3 regions of the Pseudomonas sp. F2 genome follow, and region 3 is predicted to be linked to each of the others. Evidence: predicted binding sites of a transcription regulator. Region 3 holds the regulator's gene; each other region holds the start of a gene.
What was found. Region 3 encodes sigma-54, which starts transcription at its own class of promoters, with help from an activator protein. Its sites were predicted from a motif close to ANTGGCATNNANNTTGCTNT; they were not measured.
Positions count from the first base shown of each region.

Region 1 (6,790 bases), 930 kb from region 3:
GCCTGATCGCCAGCCATTTCGTAGCGCGCATCGAGCAGGCGCAGCGTGTTGTCTGCACGCTCGATGAAGGTGCCCAGGCGAATGAAGCGGAATGCATCGTTACGCATGATCGTGCCGTAGGACGCGCCCCGGAACAGGTGCGAGCGCTCCTTGATCCACTCGCAGAAACGGCTCATGCCGTAACGGCTGAGCCCCTGCTCGGCAATGCCGCGAATCTCCAGCCAGGTGGCGTTGATGTTCTCCCACATGTCTGCGGTGATTCGTCCACGCACCGCGTGCGCACTGGCCCGCGCCGCGCCGAGACAGCTGTAGATGCTCGCCGGGTTGGCCGCATCGAGGGCGAAAAAGTGCAGCAGGCGTTCGGCATGCAGTTCGCCGTGACGCTCCAGGTAATCGTCGAGGGTGCCGGTAATCAGCAGCGGCATGGCCAGCTCGTGCAGACCGTCGCCGCGACCGTCCTGCGGCATCAGCGACAGCGAATAACTGACATCGAGCATCCGCGCGAGGTTTTCCGCCCGCTCCAGGTAACGCGACATCCAGTACAGATCCGAGGCAGTTCTACTTAACATGGCAAGCTTCCTTCAATCCTCGACCACCCAGGTGTCCTTGGTTCCGCCACCCTGGGAGGAATTCACCACCAGGGAGCCTTCACGCAGGGCGACACGGGTCAAACCGCCGGGCACGACCCGGGTTTCGCGGCCAGACAGTACAAACGGACGCAGGTCGATATGGCGTGGTGCAATGCCGTTTTCGACAAAGGTCGGACAGGTCGACAGTGACAACGTCGGCTGCGCGATGTACGCGTGGGGTTTGGCTTTGATCCGCTCGCGGAATGCATCGATTTCCGCCGCCGTCGCCGCCGGCCCCACCAGCATTCCGTAACCGCCGGAGCCTTGGGTTTCCTTGACCACCAGATCCGGCAGATTGGCCAGGACGTGGGAAAGTTCCGAGGGGTTGCGGCACTGCCAGGTCGGCACATTCTTCAGGATCGGCTCTTCGTCGAGGTAAAAGCGGATCATGTCGGTGACAAACGGGTACACCGACTTGTCGTCCGCCACGCCGGTGCCAATGGCGTTGGCCAGCACCACGTTGCCCGAGCGATAGGAAGACAACAGTCCCGGCACGCCGAGCATTGAGTCCGGGCGGAACGCCAGCGGGTCGAGGAAAGCGTCGTCGAGACGCCGGTAGATCACGTCCACCGCTTTCGGCCCGTCGGTGGTGCGCATGAAGACCTTGTCGTCACGCACAAACAGATCCGCGCCCTCCACCAGCTCGACGCCCATTTCCCGTGCCAGAAAGGCGTGTTCGAAGAACGCACTGTTGAAGCGCCCCGGCGTCAGTACCACCACGCTCGGGTCGTCGATCGGGCTGGAGCTTTTCAGGGTGTCGAGCAACAGGTTCGGGTAGTGATCGATAGGCGCGATGCGCTGGGCGGCGAACAGCTCCGGAAACAGGCGCATCATCATCTTGCGGTCTTCAAGCATGTAGCTGACGCCGCTCGGGGTACGCAGGTTGTCTTCGAGCACGTAGTAGGTGCCGTCGCCGTCGCGCACCAGATCAACGCCGGAGATATGCGAATAGATATCGCGGTGCAGGTCCAGGCCCTGCATCGCCAACTGGTACTGCTCGTTGGCCAGCACCTGTTCGGCGGGGATGATCCCGGCCTTGATGATGCGCTGTTCGTGATAGAGGTCGGCGAGGAACATGTTCAGCGCCTTGACCCGCTGGATGCAGCCGCGCTCGACGATCCGCCACTCGCTGGCGGGGATGCTGCGCGGAATGGTGTCGAACGGAATCAGGCGCTCGGTGCCCTGCTCGTCGCCATAGAGCGTGAAGGTGATCCCGGCCCGGTGGAACAGCAGGTCGGCCTCGCGCCGCCGTTGCGCCAGCAACTCGTCAGGCGTGTCGGCAAGCCAGCGGGCGAACTCCCGGTAATGCGGGCGGACCTGGCCGCCGGCATCGTACATTTCATCAAAATAGGTGCGGATCATGCCGTACTCCTTGTCACCCGGACCTACAGGCCTTCGCAAGGCCCGTGCCATCGGCATAAACGCTTTGATTTCAATCGGTTGGATAATCAAGCCGCAAACACCGCACCATTCCTGTGCGGCAAATGCTCCAACAGGATTGCCCCCGCTTCATTGCGACGCACTGCATCGCCTATCACCAGCATAGTCAGAGTTGATTTCACTGCTTGCGTCGGGCTGCGGATAATCGGCGCATCCGCTGAAAACTTCCCCACTGAAGGCTTCAGCTCCACTGATCCGGACTGCCCACGCAGTCCCCGCAGGCCGTAACCCTGACCGGTTTCCTCTCCTTATCGGTCTTCCCTTTTAGCCACCCTCTCCGGTGGCTTTTTTTTGGCTTTCTGAAATGTTTTGAAAGTAAAAAGCAAAAGATCGCAGCCTCCGGCAGCTCCTGCAGGTGATTGGTGCAGGGGCTGCCGGAGGTTGCGATCTTTTGATCTTTGAAAACGACAACGGCCAACCCGAAGGTCAGCCGTTGCTCAATACCTGAAACCAGAGATCAGTTCAGACGATGGCGGTTGCGCACCTCCTGCTTGACGCCCCAGCCCTCGATGATGCCGCCCAGCGGCTCGACCACGGCAGAAAAGCCCTGCTCGAAATCGCCAATGTCGTCATAGGTCGCGTGCATCACTTTGCTCAGTTCCAGTGACCAGGCGCCATCTTCGCGCGCACTGACCTGGGCATTGATGGATTCACCACGAAATTTGCCCGCCGCCCTGCGCGCCCGCTCCTCGTCCGGGAAAATGGCGTAGAACTCGATGGGATGGAACCGGGAAAAGTCGAAACCGCCTTCTTTCATGCGGCGCAGTACGTTGCTGCTGATGTCTTCTTGATAGGCTGTGCTCATGAAACGTCCCCCTCGGATAGATGGATAGACTTTCCGTATTCCCGCCCCGGGCCTTACAGGCCAGAAGTACATCGGCAAACCGGTTGCCGGCGGGAAACAAGCATGTAGCTGACAAGACCAGACCTTAGCGATTCGTTCGCTGATCTCGCTTGCAGAGTAGCCCCAAGATAGAGCTGCTGCCAAGGCCTGGTTGTTTCGGATGAAAGGAAGATTTTCAGATTGGAGTGATGCTGCGGATCTTGATGCTGTTCTGGGTTTCGAGGCTTTTGACGCCCGCATCAGGGGTTCGCCCTTCCAGATCGTTCAGATCCAGTTTGGCGGCCACCGGCAGGAGCCGTTCCTTGATCAGGCGTGCAGCCTCGTCATCACTGGGGCATTCCGCGCGCTCGAACACCTCATCGACAATTTCACCATGATCGTCCACGAAAGTGACTTTCCACTTTTGCATCGGTGCCTCCTCGATCAAACCCGCAAATGGGCTTACTAGTATCTCGACTTTTGGCGAGATTGATCGTTCAAAAGGATTGCGGCGCACGAACATGAAAAAAAATTAACCGATGGGGAAACAGGCTTGTGTGGCGAGGGGATTCATCCCCGATGGGCGCGAAGCGTCCCTGAATTCAGCGAACGCATAGTGTCAGTTCCAACGCGTCTGCCGATTTTACGACTGCTGCGCAGCCGGTCGGGGATAAATCCCCTCACCACAGGGGATCTATCACCGATCCGGGAATAGTGCGTCAGTCGTTGCTTGGCTTGTTGATCGCCTGCAGCACGTACTGTGGCAGCGCGAACGCGCCGATGTGGATTTCCGGGTTGTAGTAGCGGGTGACGATGCCGCTGCCGATGAAGCGTTGCTGCAGGGTTTCACGGCTCAGCTTGCGGTAGGCCGGGTTGGTCGAGCCCCAGGCGAAGGTCATCGAACCGCCAATGTAGGTCGGCACGGCCGCTTGATAGAAGTGCCAGTCCGGGAACAGGCTGCGCAGGCGACCGGCGGTGGTTTTGACTTCGTCGATCTGCATGAACGGCGTGCCGTTCTGGGTCACGAGGATCCCGCCTTCGTTCAGGCAACGGTGACAGGCCTGGTAGAAGTTCTCCGAGAACAGCACTTCGCCCGGACCGATCGGGTCGGTGGAGTCGGAGATGATCACGTCGAATTTTTCTGTGGTGGTGGCAACGAAACGCATGCCGTCGTCGATCACCAGGTTCAGGCGTGGATCGTCATAGGCGCCCTTGGAGTGGTTCGGCAGGAATTCCTTGCACATGTCGACCACGGTGCCGTCGATCTCGACCATGGTGATGTGCTCGACGCTGGCGTGTTTGGTCACTTCGCGCAGCATGCCACCGTCACCGCCGCCGATGATCAGCACGCGCTTGGCGGTGCCGTGGGCGAGGATCGGCACGTGGGTGAGCATTTCGTGGTAGATGAATTCGTCGGCTTCGGTGGTCTGGATCACGCCGTCCAGCGCCATCACCCGCCCCATGCGCGGGTTCTGGAAGATCACCAGGTGTTGGTGTTCGGTGCGCACTTCGTGCAGCAGTTTTTCCATGCGAAAACGCTGGCCGTAGCCTTCGTAAAGGGTTTCCAGGTACTCGCTGGTCTTGGTGACGGTCATGGTCAAGTGCTCCGATGAATGCGCGGGCGTCGATCGTGGGGACGATTGCCCGGGAAAGGCGCGCATTCTACGTTGCCGAAGATGACAGGTCGAACCTCTGTTCATCGACAATCCACAATCCCTGTAGGAGCTGCCGAAGGCTGCGATCTTTTGATCTCTGTTTTAAAAAAAACAAAGTCAAAAGATCGCAGCCTTCGGCAGCTCCTACAGGGGTATTACAGTGTTCTTCAGACCCGCACATTGCCCCGCGGTCCGGCAATCGCCCAGATGATCAGGCCCAGCACCGGCAGGAGGATGATCAGCAGGACCCAGAGGATTTTCATCCCGGTCTCGGCACCGCTTTTCAGTACGTTGATAATGGCCCAGATGTCGAGGGCAAGAATGATCAGGCCAATCAGCCCGTTGAACGTGGAACCCATGGTGTCACTCCAGATTAGTGGCATGCACTTTTAGGATAGACGGTCGCGCGCAGGGTTCCCTTTTATTGCGTTCAGACGTGAACGGCGACTTTCAGCGCTTCCAGCGACGGCGCCGCCGCGATGCCGACTTCGGCACACAGCTCCAGCACTCGTGGCACGTCGTTGCCGTAGACCAGCACCACTTGCAGCTCGTCATCGAGCAGCTGACTGAAGTTCATCAGCGTGTAACCGCCGTTTTCCTTGTTCAGGCTGCTCATCTGCACCTGAATGCGGTTGAGTGCGGTCAGTGCCTCGGTCTTGGCCAGTTGCTTGGGCTTGAGGTTGAATTCGACGCCCGGGCCAAACGAGGCGACGATCTGTGCGAACAGATCAACGTAGGTGTCGGCCTGGAACAGCACGGTGTCCGGCAGGCTGCCGACCACCACCCACTCACCCAGCGGAATCGGGAAGGTGTCGTCGTAGTTGATGTCCGGGTTGGCCGCGAGGAACGCATCGGCATCGGCGTAGGCCTGCGCCGCTTCGTCGGCCACGTTCAGGATCTCGTCCTCGCCCATGCAGCCGGAGCTGATTTTGCTGATGAGTTCGACGAGTGCGGCTTTCATGAGGGCGGATCCTGTGGAAGGTTGAATTTGAGGGCGCGGAGAATAACGCATTGCGACCTCCGGCTGCACACAGAACAATGTGGCGAGGGAGCTTGCTCCCGCTGGGGCGCGAAGCGGCCCCCAAACAGTGAATTCACCATTTTTACCAGCGCTGCGCACTGGAGCGGGAGCAAGCTCCCTCGCCACAACATCTCGACAGCCTCAGGCCAGCAGCTTTTCCAGCTGCGCCGTGGTATCGACTGCGCCCATGGTGCGGGCCGCGTCCAGCGCGGTGATGCCGTTGGCATCCTTGGCTTGCGGGTTGGCGCCCTTGCTGATCAGGTATTCAACGATTTCAACGCGGTTGAACATCGCCGCCATCATCAACTCCGTGCGCCCGTCGAAGGACGAACCTTCGATCTCGGCGCCCGCTTCCACCAGCGCCTTGACCACCGCCAGATCGCCCTTGAACGCGGCGCCGGCAATCGGGCTCTGGCCGTTGCCGTTACGCATTTCCGGGTCGGCCTTGTGCTTGAGCAGCACCTGCACCGCGTCGACGTGGCCGTAGTAACTGGCGAGCATCAAGAGCGTATCGCCCTTGCTGTTTTTCAGGTTCACCGGCAAACCGGCGCTGATCAGCCGATCAAGCATCAGCGCATCACCTTCGCGCGCCTTGTTGAACACCTGCTCGGTGAATTCGGCAGCTTCTTCAGGGGTCATCTGGCGGCTTTGGTCAGACATGGGCAACTCCACTTTCGGTTATTCGCAAAGCCGACAGTTTCCCGAGCGCGACCATAGCTGTCACCCCCTTTTTCTCAAGTCCTGCCATAGCCAATCTCAATAGCGGTACTTGCCCTGATGAATATCGGCCAGCACCTGATCCGTCACCTGCACGTAAGTCTGGGTGCCGGGCAACCAGGCATAGATTGGGTCATCCCCCGTCTGGGCGGGGTCGAAGCCTTCGTTTTTCAAACGGGTCTTCTGGTATTTGAACGTCCCGGTGGTCTCCATTTTCACCTTCACCCGCAGGAACAGCGGTACCGCATAGGCCGGCATGCGCTGACGGGCGAATGCGAGCAATTCAGAGAAATCCAGGGTCGCCAGTGACTCGGCGGGCGTGATGGCGGCCATCCCGGCGCGACCGTTGGTGTTGCGCACTTCCACACCGTAGGCCACCGCCTCGGAAATGTGCGGATGCTGCAACAACAGGTTTTCCACTTCCGTGGTCGAGACGTTTTCGCCCTTCCAGCGGTAGGTATCGCCGAGGCGATCGACAAACTGCGCATGGCCGAAACCGATATTG
Region 1 is NZ_CM169904.1:338,839-345,628, reverse strand. Features, by position in the region: gene AC193Q_RS01610 (alpha-E domain-containing protein) at 1-569, opposite strand, end outside; gene AC193Q_RS01605 (circularly permuted type 2 ATP-grasp protein) at 582-1,991, opposite strand; gene AC193Q_RS01600 (ribonuclease E inhibitor RraB) at 2,527-2,874, opposite strand; gene AC193Q_RS01595 (hypothetical protein) at 3,089-3,322, opposite strand; gene speE (polyamine aminopropyltransferase) at 3,612-4,487, opposite strand; gene AC193Q_RS01585 (PLDc N-terminal domain-containing protein) at 4,715-4,906, opposite strand; gene AC193Q_RS01580 (hypothetical protein) at 4,978-5,508, opposite strand; gene AC193Q_RS01575 (ankyrin repeat domain-containing protein) at 5,710-6,228, opposite strand; gene AC193Q_RS01570 (long-chain-acyl-CoA synthetase) at 6,325-6,790, opposite strand, start outside.
Region 1: AC193Q_RS01605 (circularly permuted type 2 ATP-grasp protein) is a predicted target of sigma-54. The motif match lies at 2,024-2,043, and genes of this name have one in related genera.

Region 2 (6,790 bases), 2.6 Mb from region 3:
AATGAATGTGCGTCGCAACAACACTTGGCGTTGGTGTAGGAGTCTGGGCATGGCTGGTGTAATGGATTCGGTGAACCAGCGCACGCAACTGGTAGGGCAGAATCGCCTGGAGCTGTTGTTGTTCCGTCTCGACGGTCAGCAGCTCTACGGCATCAACGTGTTCAAGGTGCGGGAAGTGCTGCAATGCCCGTCGCTGACGTTGATGCCCAAGTCCAGTCCTGTCGTGTGCGGGGTGGCGAATATCCGGGGGGCGACCATTCCGATCCTTGATCTGGCAATGGCGACCGGTTCCGGGGCGTTGAAAGACAAGAACAGTCCGTTCGTGATCATCACGGAGTACAACACCAAGACCCAGGGTTTCCTGGTTCGCTCGGTGGAGCGCATCGTCAACATGAACTGGGAAGAGATCCATCCGCCGCCCAAGGGCACGGGGCGCGATCATTACCTGACCGCTGTGACTCGAGTCGACAATCAGTTAGTCGAAATCATCGATGTCGAGAAGGTACTGGCGGAAGTCGCGCCGACGCCGGAAGCGATTTCGGTCGGCGTGGTCGATGTCGAGACCCAGAGCAAGGCGTTGTCGCTGCGGGTGCTGACGGTCGATGACTCGTCGGTGGCGCGCAAGCAGGTCACGCGCTGCCTGCAGACGGTCGGGGTCGAAGTGGTGGCGCTGAACGATGGCAAGCAGGCGCTGGACTACCTGCGCAAGCTGGTCGATGAGGGCAAGAAGCCGGAAGAAGAGTTCCTGATGATGATTTCCGACATCGAGATGCCGGAGATGGACGGGTACACCCTGACGGCGGAGATCCGCAGCGATCCACGCATGCAAAAGCTTCATATCATCCTGCATACTTCGTTGTCGGGAGTATTCAATCAGGCGATGGTCAAGAAAGTCGGTGCCGATGACTTCCTGGCCAAATTCCGTCCTGATGACCTGGCATCCCGGGTAGTCGACCGGATCAAAGCAGCAGATATCAGCTAGGGGCCTTCTGCCCCTGGCGGTCAACACGATTTAAGAGGCGGCATCATTGTCTACGGGTAATTTGGATTTCGAACAGTTCCGGGTCTTCCTGGAAAAAGCCTGTGGCATTTTGCTCGGTGAAAACAAGCAGTACCTGGTCTCGAGCCGTCTCAACAAACTGATGGAGCAGCAAGGCATCAAGTCCCTGGGTGAGCTGGTACAGCGCATCCAGACCCAGCCGCGCAGCGGTTTGCGCGAGCAGGTGGTCGATGCCATGACGACCAACGAAACCTTGTGGTTTCGCGACACCTATCCGTTTGAAGTCTTGAAGAACAAGGTGCTGCCCGAGGCGATCAAGGCCAGCCCCAACCAGCGTTTGCGGATCTGGTCGGCGGCCTGCTCGTCGGGTCAGGAACCGTATTCGCTGTCGATGTCGATCGACGAGTTCGAGCGCAGCAACCTTGGTCAGTTGAAGATGGGCGTACAGATCGTTGCTACCGACCTGTCCGGCAGCATGCTGACCAACTGCAAGACCGGCGAGTACGACAGCCTGGCCATCGGCCGCGGTTTGTCCGCCGATCGCTTGCAACGCTACTTCGACCCGAAAGGGCCGGGGCGCTGGGTGATCAAGGCGCCGATCAAGAACCGGGTGGAATTCCGTTCGTTCAACCTGCTCGACAGCTACGCCAGTCTGGGCAAGTTCGACATCGTGTTCTGCCGCAACGTGCTGATCTACTTCTCCGCCGAGGTGAAGAAAGACATCCTGTTGCGCATTCACAGCACGCTGAAGCCGGGCGGCTATCTGTTCCTTGGCGCGTCCGAAGCGCTGAACGGTTTGCCGGATCATTACCAGATGGTTCAGTGCAGTCCGGGGATCATTTACCAGGCGAAGTGAAACAAAGCATCAGGCATACAAAATCGGGAGCCCCAAGGGCTCCCTTTTTTATGCCTGATGCTTTGTTCCATGCAGGAGTTGCCGAAGGCTGCGATCTTTTCATCCTGTTTTGAACGATCAAGATCAAAAAGATCGCAGCCTTCGGCAGCTCCTACAGGGAGAGGTGTTAACAGGACGAAGCGGCAGAAAAGCGGCAGGCAGCGGAAACCGGTTGCCGCTTTTCTGGCATTGCCGCTTTGCCGATTCCCCGCAAAGCCCCGGTTTACGCGGGTTTCTGTGTTTGGCACGGCGCTTGCTAAAGCTCAGGTACGAAAAACCGCTCACCCGAAGGTTCCCGACATGAGCATCAGCTTCGATAAAGCGCTCGGCATTCACGAAAAGGCATTGGGTTTCCGTGCCCAGCGCGCTGAAGTGCTGGCCAACAACATCGCCAACGCCGATACCCCGAACTACAAGGCTCGGGATCTGGACTTCTCCAAAGTGCTCGAAGCACAGAGCCAGAAAAACGCCAACGGCACCATCGCCCTGAACATGACCAACAGCCGTCACATCGAAGCTGAAGGCCTGGGCAATGGCGACGAGTCGCTGATGTATCGCACGCCGATGCAGCCTTCGATCGACCAGAACACCGTGGATGCTCAGCTGGAACAGTCCAACTACGCGGAAAACGCCGTGGGCTTCCAGGCCAGCTTCACCCTGCTCAACAGCAAATTCAAAGGGCTGGTATCGGCCCTGCGCGGAGAGTAATCCATGTCCCTGTCCAGCGTTTTCAACATTGCCGGCAGCGGCATGAGCGCACAAACCACGCGTCTGAACACCGTGGCGTCGAACATCGCCAACGCCGAAACCGTTTCGTCGAGCATCGACCAGACCTACCGCGCCCGTCACCCGGTGTTCGCCACCATGTTTCAGGGCGGCCAGAACAGCGGCAGCAACTCGCTGTTCCAGAGCCAGGATGCCGCAGGGCAGGGCGTGCAAGTGCTCGGCGTGGTCGAAGACCAGAGCAACCTCGAAGCACGCTACGAGCCGAACCATCCGGCCGCTGACGCCAAGGGCTACGTCTACTACCCGAACGTCAACGTGGTGGAAGAAATGGCTGACATGATTTCCGCGAGCCGGTCGTTCCAGACCAACGCCGAAATGATGAACACCGCCAAAACCATGATGCAGAAGGTACTGACCCTCGGTCAGTAATAAGGGGCGACGGCCATGAGTGTTTCCGATACCACCAGCAGCCTGAGCATGAATGACATCCTGTCGAACTCCTCGAAGAAAACGAGCAGTACGACCGGCGATGGCATTGCCTCGGCCACCAACAGCACCACCGGCGGCCAGGCCCTGGGCAAGGATGCGTTCCTGCAACTGCTGGTCACCCAGCTGAAAAACCAGAACCCGCTTGATCCGCAGGACAACAGCGCCTTCGTTGCGCAGCTGGCGCAGTTCAGCAGCCTTGAGGGCATCACCACCCTCAACAGCACCGTCAGTTCGCTGGCCGGCAACTACAACTCCTCGCAAGCCTTGCAGGCGTCGTCGCTGGTGGGCCGCAACGTGATCGTGCAGACCAACACCGTTCAATTGGACGACCCAAGCAAAGGCATGACCGGTTCGGTCAGCGTTCCGTCGTCGATTGCCGGCGGCACCGTCAGCATTACCGACAGCAGCGGCACGGTGGTTCGCACCCTCGATCTGGGCAGTCGCGCCGCAGGCAGCGCGAGCTTCACCTGGGACGGCAAGGACAAGGACGGCAACCTGGTGAAGACCGGTACCTACACCGTCAAGGCCAACGCCTCGATCAATGGCACCTCGACCGATATGGCGACCTACCTGCCAGCCACGGTCAACAGCGTGACCATCAGCCAGACCGGTGGCGAGCTGATGCTCAACCTGTCCGGCAAGGGCACCGTCGCCCTGTCCAAAGTACAAACCATTGGTATATAGAGCCGACCAACCGGCACAAAGGAGTGGAATATGTCTTTCAATATCGGCCTTAGCGGTCTCTATGCAGCCAACAAACAACTGGACGTGACCGGCAACAACATCGCCAACGTCGCGACTGCCGGTTTCAAATCGTCCCGTGCAGAATTCGAAGACGTCTACTCGGCCACTCGCCTGGGTAGCGGCAGCAAGGTCATCGGCAACGGTGTGCGCCTGGCCAACGTGTCCCAGCAGTTCACCCAGGGTGACATCAACAACACCGGTAACGTGCTGGACATGGGCATTAACGGTTCCGGCTTCTTCACCATGAGCAACAACGGCTCGATTTCCTATACCCGTGCCGGTACGTTCAAAGTCGACAACGCCGGTTACATCACCAACACCGATTACACCTCGCGTCTGCAAGGTTACGGTGTGGATGCCAACGGCAAGATCATCAACGGTGTGTTGACCGACCTGAAAATCGATACTTCCAACCTGGCGCCGAAGTCCACCTCGCTGGTGACCTCGACCATCAACCTGAATTCGTCGGCACCGGTGATCGACGACACAGTGGCGGCCGGCAAGTTCGATCCGTCAAAACTTGAGACTTACACCAAGCAGTTCAGTACGCCGATCTATGATTCCCAGGGCAACTCGCACGTCATGGATCAGTACGTGGTGAAGACTGGCCAGAACACCTGGAAGGTCTACACCCTGGTAGACGGTCGTAACCCGGACGCTACTGGCAGCGATCCGAAGGTCACCGCGCCGACACCTTCTACCATGACGTTTGACTCCGCTGGCAAGCTGACCCAGGTCAGCACTCTGCCAGGTCCTGTGATCAGCAGTGACCTGAAGCTCACTGGCTGGGTGCCGGGTACTGTGGTTAACGGGACGTTCACGCCTAACGGCGCTTCGGCGAACCCGGCCGGTATCACCATTTCGATGGCGCAGACCACCCAGTACAACGCAGATACCGCTCGTTCGATCCCGACTCAGGATGGTTACGCCACTGGCCAGATCACCAACCTGACCATCGACGGCACCGGTACGCTGTTCGCCAACTTCAGCAACAACCAGAGCAAGGCCATCGGCCAGGTTGCGCTGGCCAGCTTCACCAACGAGCAAGGCCTGCAGCCTGTCGGCGGCACAAGTTGGAAAGAGACGTTCGCCTCGGGTATCCCGGGTTACGACGCGCCGAAAACCGGTACTTTGGGTGAGGTGGTGTCCAACTCGCTGGAAGAGTCCAACGTTAACCTGACCAACGAGCTGGTGGATCTGATCAAGGGCCAGAGCAACTATCAGGCGAACGCCAAGACTATCTCCACCCAGAGCACCATCATGCAGACCATCATTCAGATGACCTGATTGCGGTTTCTGATTGTGCAAGGGAGCCCCTCTTTTTGAGGGGCTTTTTTGTGGGCTATTGTTTTGTGGGCTTATCCGTTGCTGCGGTAACGGCTACTTAGGGTTTCGCCCTTACGGCGAGTCACTTTTGCAGACGCCCAAAAGTAACCAAAACGCTTGGTCCCAACGTTCGGCCCTCGCCGTGGCTCGGGTTCCTTCGCTACGGTATTCATCCGGGGGGCATCGCCTACGGTTTGCTTCGCTGCACCTCCTCTCGATGTGTTTGGCTTCGCCAAACGGTCGCTACGCTCCCACCCCCGGATGAATCCCTCCACTCAGCCTGCCGACGGGCCCTCAGATCAAAAGCGGTACTCGAGCTAACGCTCATCGTGTTGGATGGCGGAAAAGCGAGCGCTTGGCTGTGGGAGTCAGCCTGCTGGCGATGGCGGCCTGACAGCCGACCAATCTCTGACTGAACGCACCCAGGCTCATGTAGGAGCTGCCGAAGGCTGCGATCTTTTGATCTTTGGCAGAGCACTAAAGATCAAAAGATCGCAGCCTCGTTGCACTCGACAGCTCCTACAGGTAAATGGCAGACAAAAGAAAACCCCCGACAAACCAGAAGTCTGTCGGGGGTTTTCTTTTGCCTGGAGGTATCAGGCGTCTCGCGACGCCTGACCCGGCTCAGCTTATTGGCAAGCTTCGCAATCCGGCTCGTCGATCGCGCAAGCCTTTGGCACTGGCGCCGGACCGGCCGGAGCGGCCAGAACCGAATCGTCGCCGTGGTTGCCGCCGCTGGAAACAGCGTTCAGCTTGCCGGTGTTGATGGTCGACTTCTCGGTGCTGGTCGCGGCCAGGGCACGGAGGTAGTAGGTGGTTTTCAGACCACGGTACCAGGCCATACGGTAGGTCACGTCGAGCTTCTTGCCCGAGGCGCCGGCGATGTACAGGTTCAGCGACTGGGCCTGGTCGATCCACTTCTGACGACGGCTGGCGGCGTCAACGATCCACTTGGTGTCCACTTCGAACGCGGTCGCGTAGAGCTCTTTGAGTTCCTGCGGGATGCGCTCGATCTGCTGAACCGAACCGTCGTAGTACTTCAGGTCGTTGATCATGACCGAGTCCCACAGACCGCGAGCCTTGAGGTCGCGAACCAGGTACGGGTTGATCACGGTGAATTCGCCCGACAGGTTCGATTTCACATACAGGTTCTGGTAGGTCGGTTCGATCGACTGCGAGACGCCGGTGATGTTGGCGATGGTTGCGGTCGGTGCGATGGCCATGATGTTGGAGTTACGAATGCCTTTCTGTACACGGGCGCGAACCGGTGCCCAGTCCAGGGTTTCGTTCAGGTCAACGTCGATGTACTTCTGGCCGCGCTGTTCGATCAGGATCTGTTGCGAATCCAGCGGCAGGATGCCTTTGGACCACAGCGAACCGTTGAAGGTCTCGTACGCGCCGCGCTCGTCGGCCAGGTCGCAGGACGCCTGGATCGCGTAGTAGCTGACCGCTTCCATCGACTTGTCGGCGAACTCGACGGCAGCGTCGGAACCGTAAGGGATGTGCTGCAGGTACAGCGCGTCCTGGAAGCCCATGATGCCCAGACCGACCGGACGGTGGCGGAAGTTGGAGTTCTTCGCTTGCGGCACCGAGTAGTAGTTGATGTCGAT
Region 2 is NZ_CM169904.1:2,871,716-2,878,505, reverse strand. Features, by position in the region: gene AC193Q_RS12815 (chemotaxis protein CheV) at 50-982, shown strand; gene cheR (protein-glutamate O-methyltransferase CheR) at 1,029-1,856, shown strand; gene flgB (flagellar basal body rod protein FlgB) at 2,196-2,603, shown strand; gene flgC (flagellar basal body rod protein FlgC) at 2,607-3,050, shown strand; gene flgD (flagellar hook assembly protein FlgD) at 3,066-3,794, shown strand; gene flgE (flagellar hook protein FlgE) at 3,825-5,141, shown strand; gene AC193Q_RS12785 (ribonucleoside-diphosphate reductase subunit alpha) at 5,810-6,790, opposite strand, start outside.
Region 2: flgB (flagellar basal body rod protein FlgB) is a predicted target of sigma-54. The motif match lies at 2,136-2,155, and genes of this name have one in related genera.

Region 3 (6,790 bases):
GCACCATCCGCCTCGAAGTGGAAGCCGTACAAGGCTTGTTGCCCCATATCGACGCCGATTTCGTACGCGCTTGCGAGATGATTCTGGCCAGCAAGGGCCGTGTGGTCGTGGTCGGCATGGGCAAATCCGGGCATGTCGGCAACAAGATTGCCGCGACCCTGGCCAGCACCGGCACCCCGGCATTTTTTGTTCATCCAGCCGAAGCCAGCCACGGCGACATGGGCATGATCACCCGCGATGACGTGATCCTTGCCCTCTCCAACTCCGGCTCGACCAACGAAATCGTCACCCTGCTGCCGTTGATCAAGCGCCTGGGCATCCAGTTGATCAGCCTGACCGGCAATCCACAGTCACCGCTGGCCAAGGCCGCCGAAGTCAATCTCAACGTTCACGTCGAGCACGAAGCCTGCCCGCTGAACCTGGCACCGACTTCCTCGACCACCGCTGCGCTGGTCATGGGCGATGCCCTGGCCGTGGCGCTGCTGGAAGCCCGGGGTTTTACCGCCGAAGATTTTGCTTTCTCCCACCCGGGCGGCGCCCTGGGTCGACGCCTGTTGCTGAAAGTGGAAAACGTCATGCACGCCGGCCAGGAGCTGCCGCAAGTGCAACGCGGTACCCTGCTCAAGGACGCGCTCATGGAAATGACCCGCAAGGGCCTGGGCATGACCGCGATCGTTGAAGCCGATGGCAAACTCGCCGGGATCTTCACCGACGGCGACTTGCGCCGCACCCTGGATCGCAGCATCGACATCCGCAGCGCCACCATCGACCAGGTCATGACCGCACACGGCAAGACCGCACGGCCGGAGATGCTCGCCGCCGAAGCGCTGAAAATCATGGAAGACCACCGAATCAACGCACTGGTGGTCGTGGACGAAGAAGATCGCCCAATCGGCGCCTTCAACCTCTCCGATCTGCTGCGTGCAGGAGTGATGTAATGACAACCGATCTGCTGCAACGCGGCAAAGCGATCAAACTGGCGGTGTTCGACGTCGATGGCGTCCTCACCGACGGGCGCCTGTACTTCCTCGAAGACGGCAGCGAATTCAAGACCTTCAACACCCTCGACGGCCAGGGCATCAAGATGCTGATGAATGCCGGCGTAGAAACCGCCATCATCAGCGGCCGCAAGACGCCGGTGGTCGAGCGCCGGGCGAAGAACCTCGGCATCCCGCACCTGTTTCAGGGCCGCGAAGACAAATTGGTGGTTCTGGACGGCCTATTGGCGCAACTGGGCCTAAGCTATGAACAGGTCGCCTACCTCGGTGACGACCTGCCTGACCTGCCGGTGATCCGCCGCGTAGGCTTGGGCATGGCCGTGGCCAATGCTGCCGACTTCGTGCGCGAACACGCCCATGGCGTCACTCGGGCCCGCGGTGGCGAAGGTGCCGCCCGCGAATTCTGCGAATTGATCCTGCGCGCCCAGGGCCGCCTCGATGCGGCCAACGCCGCGTACCTGTGAGCCAAACCATGTTTAGCAAAAAATTTCGCAACTTCCTGTTGTTCGGCTGTATCGCTGCCCTGTTTGCAGCGGTCGGCTACTGGAACATCAGCCCTGAACGGTTCCTCGACAAACCTGTGACCAAGGTCGAAGACACCGCCATCGACTGGTACGCCACGAACACGCATACCCTGCAATACCTTCCGGACGGCAAGGTGCAGTACGAAATGACGTCGGACAAGGCCGAGCATCTGAAAGCGACGGACGTGACACTGGTCACCAAACCCGACCTCAACATGTTCCGCGGCACAGACTTTCCGTGGCATGTGACCAGCGAGCGTGGCGAAGTAAACCCGGACGGAACCCAGGTAGAACTGATCGACTCGGTACGCATCAAGCGCACCGATGAAAAGAACCGCGACACCCTGATCACCAGCACCCGCATGACGGTGTTCCCTCAGCAGCAATATGCGCAGACCGAGCAACCCGTTAGAATCGACGGCGCTGGCGGTGTATCGACTGGCGTGGGAATGAAGGCGTATTTGAAGGAAAGCAGGATACACCTGCAATCGAACGTAAGAGGACAGTATGAGGCTCGTTAAAACCCTCCCTATTTTGCTCAGTCTGGGCGCAGCACTGGGAAGCGTGAGCGCCTGGGCTCTGCCGAACGATCAGCAGCAACCTATCCGCATTCAGGCCGACGACGCCCAACTGGACGACAAGAATGGCATCGCCACCTATAAAGGTGACGTGATCATCACCCAGGGTTCGATGATCGTTAAGGGCAATACGGTGACCATCACCCGTACCCCGACCGGCGACATCGACGTGGTGACCTCGGTGGGTAACCTTGCCTACTTCGAGCAGTTGCAAACCCAGGGTGACACCAAGCCTGTACAGGGCTGGGGCGTGACGATCCAGTATCACGCCGCGCAAAACCGCGTCGTGCTGATCGACAAGGCCAAGGTTGTCGACAAGGACAACAACACCACCCAGGGCGAGAAAATCGTCTATGACACGGTGAGAAAACTGGCCAGCGCCGGTCGCGCTACCGGCAACAAGGTCACCGAGACGCGTCCGCGCATCGACATGGTGATCCAGCCGAAGAAGAAAACCGACGAGAAAACCCAGTAATGGCAACTCTGAAAGCTCAGCACCTGGCCAAGGCCTATAAAAGCCGCCAGGTCGTGCGTGACGTCAGCCTGTCGATCGACAGCGGCCAGATCGTCGGCCTGCTCGGCCCGAACGGCGCCGGCAAGACCACCTGCTTCTACATGATCGTCGGCCTGGTGCAGGCCGATCAGGGCCGCGTACTGATCGACGATCTGGACGTCAGCCACCAGCCGATGCACGGTCGCGCCAAGGCCGGTATCGGCTATCTGCCGCAAGAAGCGTCGATCTTCCGCAAACTGTCGGTGGCCGACAACATCATGGCCATCCTCGAGACTCGTCAGGAGCTCGACAAGGCCGGTCGTCGCAAGGAGCTGGAAAGCCTGCTGCAGGAGTTCCATATCAGCCACATCCGCGACAACCTCGGCATGAGCCTGTCCGGTGGTGAACGCCGTCGGGTGGAAATCGCCCGCGCCCTGGCGACCGCCCCGAAATTCATCCTGCTCGACGAACCGTTCGCCGGTGTCGACCCGATCTCGGTCGGCGACATCAAGCAGATCATCCATCACCTCAAGGCCAAGGGCATCGGTGTGCTGATCACCGACCATAACGTGCGTGAGACGCTGGATATCTGCGAGACCGCCTACATCGTCAACGACGGTCAACTGATCGCTGAAGGCGATGCGGCAACCATCCTTGCCAACGACCTGGTGAAGGAAGTGTACCTGGGCCACGAGTTCCGCCTCTAAAGCGCGAGCGCATTCGGCCAGCCGTCCGGGTGCTGTAACGTTGAAGCGCTTTTTTTATACGCTTTATTGTTACAGCGCTCTAGGCAAACACGACAGTTTCAGGCATATAATTTGCTTAAGTTTGGCGCTTCGGCGCCCTGTAGTGGATGGCGCATGCGCGCCGGCGAATAAGGTGTTAAGCCCCTGCCATGAAACCATCGCTAGTCTTGAGAATGGGCCAGCAGCTGACGATGACACCGCAGCTGCAACAGGCCATCCGCCTGCTCCAATTGTCGACCCTGGACCTGCAACAGGAAATCCAGGAGGCCCTGGAATCCAATCCGATGCTCGAGCGCCAGGAAGAAGGCGACGACTTCGACAACTCCGATCCATTGGCCGACAACGCCGAACAAAAACCCAACACCGAGATTCAGGAACCCTCCTATCAGGAAACCGCCCCGACGGTGGACAACCTGGAGGAAGGCGAATGGAACGAGCGCATTCCTAACGAATTGCCCGTCGATACCGCCTGGGAAGACGTCTACCAGACCAGCGCCAGCAGCCTGCCCAGCAGCGATGACGACGAGTGGGATTTCACCACCCGCACCTCCGCCGGGGAAAGCCTGCAAAGCCATCTGCTGTGGCAACTGAACCTGGCGCCGATGTCCGACACCGACCGCCTGATCGCCGTGACCCTGATCGATTGCATCAACAACCAGGGTTATCTCGACGAAACGCTCGAAGAAATTCTCGACGCCTTTGATCCGGAGCTCGACATCGAGCTGGACGAGATCGAAGCCGTTCTGCACCGCATTCAGCAATTCGAACCCGCCGGCATCGGCGCGCGCAACCTCGGCGAATGCCTGTTGCTGCAACTGCGTCAACTCCCGGCCAAGACTCCTTGGCTGAACGAAGCCAAGCGTCTGGTCAGCGACTACATCGATCTGCTTGGCAGTCGCGACTACAGCCAGCTGATGCGACGCATGAAGCTCAAGGAAGACGAGCTGCGTCAGGTCATCGAACTGGTGCAGAGCCTCAATCCGCGCCCGGGTTCACAGATCGAATCCACCGAAGCCGAGTACGTGGTGCCTGACGTGATTGTGCGCAAGGACAACGAACGCTGGCTGGTCGAGCTGAATCAGGAGTCGGTGCCTCGTCTGCGGGTCAATGCGCAGTACGCCGGCTTCGTGCGACGCGCCGACACCAGCGCCGACAACACCTTCATGCGCAACCAGTTGCAAGAGGCGCGCTGGTTCATCAAGAGCCTGCAAAGCCGCAATGAAACCCTGATGAAGGTGGCCACCCAGATCGTCGAGCACCAACGTGGCTTCCTGGAATACGGCGACGAAGCCATGAAACCGTTGGTCCTGCATGACATCGCCGAGGCGGTCGGCATGCACGAATCGACGATTTCCCGGGTCACCACGCAGAAATTCATGCATACCCCTCGGGGCATTTATGAACTGAAATACTTTTTCTCCAGCCACGTCAGCACCTCTGAAGGCGGTGAATGCTCATCCACGGCGATCCGCGCGATCATCAAAAAACTGGTCGCGGCGGAAAATCAGAAAAAGCCATTGAGTGACAGCAAGATCGCTGGTTTACTGGAGGCACAAGGCATTCAGGTGGCTCGCCGCACCGTCGCCAAGTACCGTGAATCCCTCGGGATCGCGCCTTCGAGCGAACGCAAGCGGTTGATGTAAGCCACGTTACAGCGTTCCAGTGGCAGGCTATCCGGCCTGCCGCTTTATGCACTGGCAACGAAGGAGAAGCTGTATGCAAGTCAACATCAGTGGACACCAACTGGAAGTGACCGAACCTCTGCGCACCTACATCAACGAGAAACTCGAACGATTGGAGCGCCATTTCGACAAGATCACTAACGTGCAGGTCACGATGTGCGTCGAAAAGCTCAAGCAGAAAATCGAAGCCACCTTGCATATACCCGGCAGCGAAGTGGTCGCCAACGCAGAAGATACCGACATGTATGCTGCGATCGACTCACTGACCGACAAGCTGGATCGCCAACTCAAAAAGCATAAGGAAAAGACCCAGAGCCTCCTTCAGGGCGCAACCGGTCGTTAACACTCCCAACCCATGATCCGACTTGAAAGTATCCTGACCCCCGGCCGTTCCCTGGTGAACGTGCCGGGCGGCAGTAAAAAGAAAGCCCTCGAACAGATTGCCAACCTCATCCATAAAGAAGTGCCGGATCTGGCCATGCAGGATGTGTTCGATGCGCTGATCGCCCGTGAGAAACTCGGTTCCACCGGTTTCGGCAACGGCATCGCCATTCCCCACTGTCGCCTCAAAGGCTGCGAAGCGCCTATCAGCGCATTGATGCACCTTGATGCCCCCATTGATTTCGATGCCATCGACGGCGCTCCGGTTGACTTGCTGTTTGTCCTGCTGGTCCCGGAAGCGGCCACCGATGCTCACCTCGAATTACTGCGCCAGATCGCCAGCATGCTCGATCGCAAGGAAGTGCGCGAAAAACTGCGCAGCGCACCGAGTAATGAAGCCTTGTATCATGTCGTCCTGAGCGAGCAGAACGGTCATTAATCATGCGTTTGATCATCGTCAGCGGCCGCTCCGGCTCGGGTAAAAGTACTGCCCTGGATGTCCTTGAGGACAACGGCTACTACTGCATCGACAACCTGCCGGCCGGCTTGCTGCCGGAACTCGCCGAACGCGCCCTGATTCATACGGAGCTGGCCCAGCCGCTGGTGGCCGTGTCGATCGATGCACGCAATCTGCCGAGCCACCTGTCGCGTTTCCCCGAACTGCTTGAAGAAGTCCGCGCCCGCCACATCCAGTGCGATGTGCTGTATCTGGATGCTGACGAAGAAACCCTGCTCAAGCGCTTCTCGGAAACCCGCCGACGCCATCCGCTGAGCACTGCCAACCGCTCGCTGGCCGAAGCGATCAACGACGAAACTGCCCTGCTCGGCCCGATTGCCGACCTGGCCGACCTCAAGGTCAACACTACCAACCTGAATCTGTACCAGCTGCGTGACACCATCAAGTTGCGCCTGCTGAACCAGCCGGAGCCGGGCACGGCGTTTCTGGTCGAGTCGTTCGGCTTCAAGCGCGGCATGCCGGTGGACGCGGATCTGGTGTTCGACGTGCGCTGCCTGCCCAACCCGTACTGGAAGCCGGAGCTACGCGCCCAATCGGGTCTCGATGCACCAGTCGCCGAATACCTGGCGGCGCAGCCGGAAGTCGAGGAGATGTATCAGGATATCTTCGGCTATCTGAATAAATGGCTGCCACGCTTTGCGGCGAGCAACCGCGCCTACGTCACCATTGCCATTGGCTGCACAGGTGGGCATCACCGCTCCGTTTACCTGACCGAACGCCTGGGTCAGGCCCTGCAGAAAACCCTGAAGAACGTCCAGGTTCGCCACCGCGACCTCACTTAAAGGATTCACACCGCGATGCCTGCTCTGGAAATCGAAATCATCAATAAACTGGGCCTGCATGCCCGAGCGTCGGCCAAGTTCGTCGGGGT
Region 3 is NZ_CM169904.1:5,485,396-5,492,185, reverse strand. Features, by position in the region: gene AC193Q_RS24600 (KpsF/GutQ family sugar-phosphate isomerase) at 1-938, shown strand, start outside; gene AC193Q_RS24595 (KdsC family phosphatase) at 938-1,462, shown strand; gene lptC (LPS export ABC transporter periplasmic protein LptC) at 1,471-2,043, shown strand; gene lptA (lipopolysaccharide transport periplasmic protein LptA) at 2,030-2,575, shown strand; gene lptB (LPS export ABC transporter ATP-binding protein) at 2,575-3,300, shown strand; gene AC193Q_RS24575 (RNA polymerase factor sigma-54) at 3,489-4,982, shown strand; gene hpf (ribosome hibernation-promoting factor, HPF/YfiA family) at 5,056-5,364, shown strand; gene ptsN (PTS IIA-like nitrogen regulatory protein PtsN) at 5,377-5,841, shown strand; gene rapZ (RNase adapter RapZ) at 5,844-6,701, shown strand; gene AC193Q_RS24555 (HPr family phosphocarrier protein) at 6,717-6,790, shown strand, end outside.